2 regions of the Planococcus kocurii genome follow, and region 2 is predicted to be linked to the other one. Evidence: riboswitches for the same ligand, from Rfam matches in the RefSeq annotation. Region 2 holds a riboswitch; the other holds the start of a gene.
What was found. A riboswitch is a leader RNA that binds a small molecule or an ion and turns the genes downstream of it on or off. The one in region 2 is predicted to bind FMN.

Region 1 (3,416 bases), 900 kb from region 2:
CAACACAACATCGTGCAATAAAAGCATTACGTGAAAAATTAATAGCTAGGGAAGGGGGAGACGACAATGTCAAATGACAAATGGACCGATAAATCCATCGAAGATTTGTTGAATGATTTCCCTTCAATAAAAGACAATCGATCAAAAGAAAAAATTTACAGTCAGCTGGTTGATCAAAAGAAAGGTCAAAAGCGTCCGAAAAAATGGTTGCCCTTGCTTGTAGCGGCATTGGCATTTATTGCCTTTGGTATGCTGGTCTCCTCCATTATCGGTCAAAATGGCTTGGATGCTGCTCAAAATAAGGACAGTTCAAATGAAGAATCAGTAGCAACATCAACTGACAATTCAGAGCAAGCTGATAGTTCGTCTGAAGCTGAAAGATCCGGCACTGAAGAATCAAATCAATTTTCTGTAGCGCAAGCAGATGAAGTGTTGCGAACTTCAGTTTACGAAGAAACGATTGGAAACCAGACATTAATGACGATCGGCTTAACTGAAAATGCTAACGTGGTGCCCGTTTCTTTTCTTGTTCCAGAAAATCAGATAACAGCAGCATTTGGAGATTTAATACCATCATCGCTTGAATTGTATCAGCAATATGCAGACGATATTGACGAAACGCAATTAGGCTTTGATGAGTACCACCCCTATCTAGGTAATTTAGAAAAAACGGTGAAAGGAATACGCCACATCTTGCCGCAGGATCACCAATACGATTTGGCTTCTGCAAGTATAGGCGTGTATTTCAATACACTTTCGGCGACTTTTCCAGACGTCGCTGAAATTACAGTAGTCAATGAAGATGGTTCTGCAGCAGAATTTTCCCAGGTAGGATCTGTAGAAGCAATCAGTCCAAAACAGAGAGAAGTCGCTTATTATTCATTTACAACGACAAATGGCGAAATTTATCTCGCTCCAGGGTACGATAGACTTTTCGCTTCAGCGACTGAAGCAATCGAAGCGCTTGCGCAAAGCCCAAACGACTTTTATCGTGCTACAATTCCACGGAATGTGGATTTCCAACTATCAGAAACTGGAGATTTGGTGCAAATTGATTTTGAGGGCTCAGTCGATTTAGAAACAATGGATCGTTTAGAAGCAGTTCGAATGATTGAAAGTTTGGCGTTGACTGCAGCTTCTTTTGATAAAAAAATAGCAGTAAAAGGGTTGCAGTCTGATAGTTGGAACGGGTTTGATTTTACTCAGCCATTACCCGTTCCACTAGCGCCTAATTTATTAGAATGGCCAATACAATAAGGAAAAGAAGCGTTGTAAACAAATTTGTTTACAACGCTTCTTTTTTATACTACGATTAGGCTATAACAAAATATCGATTCATCTTCGGGGCAGGGTGAAAGTCCCTACCGGCGGTAATTGAACTCTGTTCATAAGCCCGCGAGCCGTAAAACGCAGGATTTGGTGAAATTCCAAAGCCGACAGTATAGTCTGGATGGGAGAAGGTGAAGGTGCGGACGTTTGTCGTTTACATGTAGACGGAACGCTTATTAAGTGTGCCTTTTCTCCCTTAAGTACTAGTGCTTAAGGGATTTTATATGTAAATGTTGGGTCCAAGCTTTTCTTCTGGTGAATCACGACAAGGAGAGAGGAATATGAAGAACAAAAAGTTACAAACGATGATTGTGATTGGGATGTTAAGCAGTATTTCATTTATATTGATGCTTTTTAACTTTCCACTACCTGCATTACCGGCTTTTTTGAAAGTGGATTTTAGTGACGTACCGGCATTAATTGCAGCCATCACGATGGGGCCAGTTGCAGGGATTTTAGTAGCATTCTTCAAAAACGTGTTGGATTGGCTTTTTGCAGGAAGTCCGACAGGTGTACCTGTTGGTCATATGGCTAACTTTATAACAAGTTTGCTGTTTATCCTTCCGGTTTATGCCATCTACCACAAAGTAGCGAATAAAAAAGGCATGATTTTTGGCTTAGCTGTGGGAACATTAACTATGGCAATTGGTATGAGTGTTTTAAACTATTTTGTGTTCTTGCCAATGTATACGTACTTTTTAAATGTGCCTGCTGAAACGGGCAATGCGTTATTTGGCACAATTGTCTTAGGGATATTACCATTTAACTTAATCAAAGGTCTATTGTTAACTTCGGTCGTCCTGCTAGTATTCAGCAGCATGCACACATGGATCGAAAAGCAAAGATCCTATTATTTATCATAGATAAAGAAAAGCGAAAACAGCTGTGTAGATTTGACGGGCACAAGATGCACTGGCGAAGCGGCATTTTTTCAGCCGCATAGCTAGTGTGGCTTGTGACCCTAAAATCTGGCTGGTTGAGTCTGGATAAAGAAAAGCGAAAACAGCCGTGTAGATTTGACGGAATTCGAATTAGCACAAATTAAAAGAAGGCGTACTGGAGAATCCCTCCAGTACGCCTTCTTTTTTGATTCAGTCTTCGTATTTTAACGGATCGCCTTCGAAAGATGTATCTGCAACTTTGATCGAATCTGTTGGACAGCCTTCAAATGCATCTTCCATGTCTTCTTCGAGTTCATCTGGAACTTGTTCTGTTCCCATGTTATTATCTAAAATAACAAAAGCGATTCCTTCGTCATCATAATCATAAATGTCAGGTGCAGCAGCACCACAAGCACCACAAGCGATGCAAGTATCCTTGTCGACAATGGTATACTTAGCCATATTGTTTTCCACTCCTTTATCTCCGAACAAGTTCAGTTATACTATCGTATTTATTCTAAAGGTGTTTGAACAGTTTTTCAACCTAAAACCGTTAGGGGGAGCAAGCTTGTTAGTTACTGAACTCATTTTAGCCATTATGAAGACTGTCGATCGGCAGCGAACCGTCTCTTCTCCCTATCATTTGATAAAAGGAAAGAAGTCTGGGCAGACGATACAGGATATTGGTTATTTCGGCCTTTATCCTTATTTTGGCGTGTTGCCAAAACTGGATAAGAAAGCTTACGATCAAGTAGTTCAAGGCTTGTTTTCGCAAGGTTATTTACTAGCAAATGAACAAGTTATTGAACTATCCGAAAAAGCGTTAAAGTTAAGTGTTGCCCCGTCGTCGTTGAATGGTTGGAAATACCGAGGGAACGAAAATTTGTTTTTTAGTCGCTTGTCACTAATTGTTCAAACTTTGTCCCACGTCAGTCAACGCGTAAAAAGCTTTGACCCCGTTGTCAGTAATGAAGAAGTGCAAAATTGGGTGAAAAGATACCTGCAACGGATTCAGTTTCGTGATTTAGCTGTAGTTCAAGCGTTTAAAAAAGAACTCTTTACTACATTAGCCGAAACGGACATTTCTGAAACACATAAAATGATTTTGATCGAGCGTTTAACGGGTTTTGCGATAAGTGGCTTAACGTGGCAGCAAATTGCCGATTCTAAAAAACTATCCTTACTGGATGTTCAATTGATGACTGT
Region 2 (3,416 bases):
ACCCGGACGTTTAAAGTCTGTTGCTTTCGCAGTTGGCTTGACTAAGCTTGTAATTGTATGAGAGCGTTCAAAAGCACTAATGCCTGTCGTCGTATCTTTATGATCCACACTGATTGTAAAAGCAGTACCATACTCATCTGTATTATGGTCCGTCATTAGACCAATTTGTAAGTTTTGGGCGATTGATTGGGCAAGTGGTACGCAGATCAAACCTCTTCCTTCGGTCGCCATCAAATTGACGATTTCAGGTGAAGCGAATTCTGCCAAAGCAACAAAATCGCCTTCATTTTCTCGATCTTCATCATCAATGACAATAATGGCTTTACCATTCTTTAAATCTTCAATGGCTTTTTCTACCGTGTAAAACATCTGTGTTGCGCCTCCTTTTAAAATCCGTTTTCTGCTAGCCAGCTTCTGCTGATTTTCGGTTCTGCTGTTTGAATTCGCTCGGTATACTTTGCCAATAAATCACATTCGATATTGACCTTTTCACCAATGCCTTTTTCTCCTAATAGCGAATCTTCTTGCGTCGTCGGAATAAGAGAAATCGTCACAGTATTATGGCTAACAGCAAAAATAGTCAAAGAAGTACCATCTACTGCGATCGATCCTTTTAGCATCATATACTTCAACAACTGAGGTTCAAGCTCGATTGTTTTAGTGATCGCATTTGCTTCTTTTTTCACAGATCGGATAACGCCGACGCCATCAATATGTCCACTAACAAAATGACCGCCAAAACGTCCATTAGCTGGCATAGCGCGTTCAAGATTTACCCGGGAACCTGCTTTCAATTCCTTCATCGTTGAAGATTTGACCGTTTCTGGAATCACATCAACTGTGAAAGTATTAGAAGTAAAGGTCGATACAGTTAAACAAACTCCGTTAATGGAAATACTGTCTCCGCGCTTAACGTCTTCTAAAATTAGCGCACAGGAAATGGTTAACTCCATTGCTTGTGGCTTAGAGCGAACTGAGGCAACATGTCCAAGTTCTTCAACAATACCTGTAAACATTTAGGCATACTCCTCCAATCTGTTCGCTAAAGTGTATTCAATTGGGGTCTTACGAGTTTTCGGGTGCTTTCCACCATGGGGCGTATGGGTGGTGAGGAAAGAATATTTCAGAAGGGTTTGAATCCATAACACAATGTGCCCTGCTTCTTTATCAAGTTGGCCAAGTAGACGGCCATTTTTCGTACCTTGAAGAAGCTCGTTTTCCACTGAGAGAATGAGCAGGGTTAAAGACCGTTGACTTGTATTTCCAGAGACTACTCCCTGATAAAGGTGTTTGGTCATACAAATTCCTCCTTTCAATTTCAACACATTGAAAAGAAGAGGCACATAACGAAGCCGATCTCTAAATTCTTCTCCCATCCAGACTGTAACTGTCGGTGCCGGAATTTCACCAGCTCCACCGTTTGGACGTTTAAAACATAGTGGCCTATGCTTGCCATCGTCCAACCGGGTCACGGACTTGCAGTTTCCTGCTCACCGCCGGTAAGGAATTTCACCTTGCCCCGAAGAATTAGATTCGTAGTTTCGTCTTTTTAATAGTAGCATAGAAAGAAACTGAACCATATAAATTTAGCTGATATTTCCGACGAACTCCAGCCAACTCGAATTCTATATCCCTCAAACAACTGTCTATTTTAAAGCATATCGCCATTTCAGAAAGGACGAGTTACTATGTCTCATCACCACACAGTGAAAGGCGTCAGCGTAGATGCGGAAACACGTTGTGCTCATTACCATTCAGCCATCGATCGAATTGCCATCAAGTTTTTTTGCTGTCAGCAATACTTCCCCTGCTTCGAATGCCACCAAGCTATAGGCTGTGGCAACCACCAAGTTTGGCCAAAAGACCGGTTCCAAGAAAAAGCAGTGCTGTGCGGGAGCTGTGGGCATGAACTTACTATCGATGAATATTTAGCCTGTGCATCTATTTGCCCTAGCTGTACTTTGCCTTTTAATCCAGGCTGCAACTTGCATAAGTATCTTTATTTCGGATAAAAAACTGGAAGCCCTAGAAACGTGATTCTTTTAAAAAATCAATAAAGCCAAGTGAGAAACGATATCTCACTTGGCTTTATTGGTGTATAAAGACATTACAAGTTGCTCTCCTTTAGAGCGCATAATTCGTCTACCTGTATCTTCGAATCCCGCTTTTTGATACAAGCGTTGTGCAGGGATGTTACGCGCATTGACGCCTAGCACCACTTGATCAAAATCTGGAAACTCCATTTCCATAAACTCTGGCAGTGCATAGATAGACCCTGTCGCAATTCCTCGCCCCTGATATTTTGGATTCACAGAAAACCCTCTCAACAATAAGGCTTTTGGGTTGTTCGAATATTTTTTACGGTCTTCCGATTCATCCAATTCGAAAAAACCGGCATCTTCTCCGCGTGCTTTAATAATAATAAAATGCTTTAACGGATCGTTGGCATCTTTTTCAATAATTTCTATAGGCAATCGTGTAAATTCCAGCTGATGTGTTGGCAAATCGTAACCGATTGATCGTTTGGAGGAGTAGCGGTGCAATGTCACTTCTCTTTTTTTAATCACGTTAAGTAGACCTCCTTGTTTGCGTTCATTATCTCAGACTATCAGGCATCTCTAGATTCAAAAAGATGGTCAGATGATTATTGAAGAAAGAAAAGCTGCGTCGACTTTTGCTTTACTCTTTCTTCAATGTCACTACGACAATTTCAGGCAGATTAAAAATACGAACGGGAAAAGTACTATTGCCAAGGCCACGGCTAACAACCATTTTCGATTGATCTTTGTCAAAGATCCCTTCCGTTACTTTCGGAAACCAGCCTTGTCCTGGAGCAACTAAACCGCCAAGGCCAGGAATTCGAATTTGTCCGCCGTGGGCATGTCCTGAAAACACTACATCTACTCCAGCTTCTGCATAAATCGGAAAATATTCAGGACGATGTGCTAGCAACAAGGTAAAATTGTCAGTCAGTTGCGCATGCTCAAGACTCCCCTGTGTAGCTTCGTCTTCGTGTATCTCAGGCTCTGTCAAAGGATCGTTAATTCCTGCAATCTGGATTGACGATTGTGCTTTTTTCCATTCAACTTGCTCATCTTCCAAAACCACGACGTCCCGTTTACGTAACGCAGCTGTTATTTCCTCAATCTTATTGGAAGCCACTTCGTGGTTTCCCGTCACGTAATACACTTTACTCATCTCCACAAGCGCATCAACTAACACCAAGCTAGCCTCCAAATCATAACGATTACTATCGATAAGATCGCCCGTCAAAAAAATGACGTCCGGATTGGCTGCCGATACCTTTTCAATCAGTGAAGATTGATCTTTTCCGAAGGTGGCATTGTGCAAGTCCGATACCTGAACAACAGTTGCTCCATCAAAAGCAACTGGCAACTCTTTAGAAGCTACCGTGT

Region 1: linked by a shared signal. The riboswitch ahead of AUO94_RS15175 (ECF transporter S component) and the one ahead of AUO94_RS10995 (hypothetical protein) in region 2 are both predicted to bind FMN.

What each region holds. Positions count from the first base shown of each region.
Region 1 covers NZ_CP013661.2:3,126,579-3,129,994, forward strand. The annotation lists gene AUO94_RS15165 (RNA polymerase sigma factor SigX) at 1-77, shown strand, start outside; gene AUO94_RS15170 (hypothetical protein) at 67-1,257, shown strand; FMN riboswitch at 1,334-1,466, shown strand; gene AUO94_RS15175 (ECF transporter S component) at 1,611-2,192, shown strand; gene AUO94_RS15180 (ferredoxin) at 2,421-2,672, opposite strand; gene AUO94_RS15185 (YpbB family protein) at 2,779-3,416, shown strand, end outside.
Region 2 covers NZ_CP013661.2:2,224,987-2,228,402, reverse strand. The annotation lists partial or broken gene ribB (3,4-dihydroxy-2-butanone-4-phosphate synthase) at 1-369, opposite strand, end outside; gene ribE (riboflavin synthase) at 387-1,016, opposite strand; gene AUO94_RS10995 (hypothetical protein) at 1,017-1,298, opposite strand; FMN riboswitch at 1,361-1,531, opposite strand; gene AUO94_RS17095 (CHY zinc finger protein) at 1,689-2,012, shown strand; gene AUO94_RS10990 (GNAT family N-acetyltransferase) at 2,079-2,567, opposite strand; gene AUO94_RS10985 (metallophosphoesterase) at 2,680-3,416, opposite strand, start outside.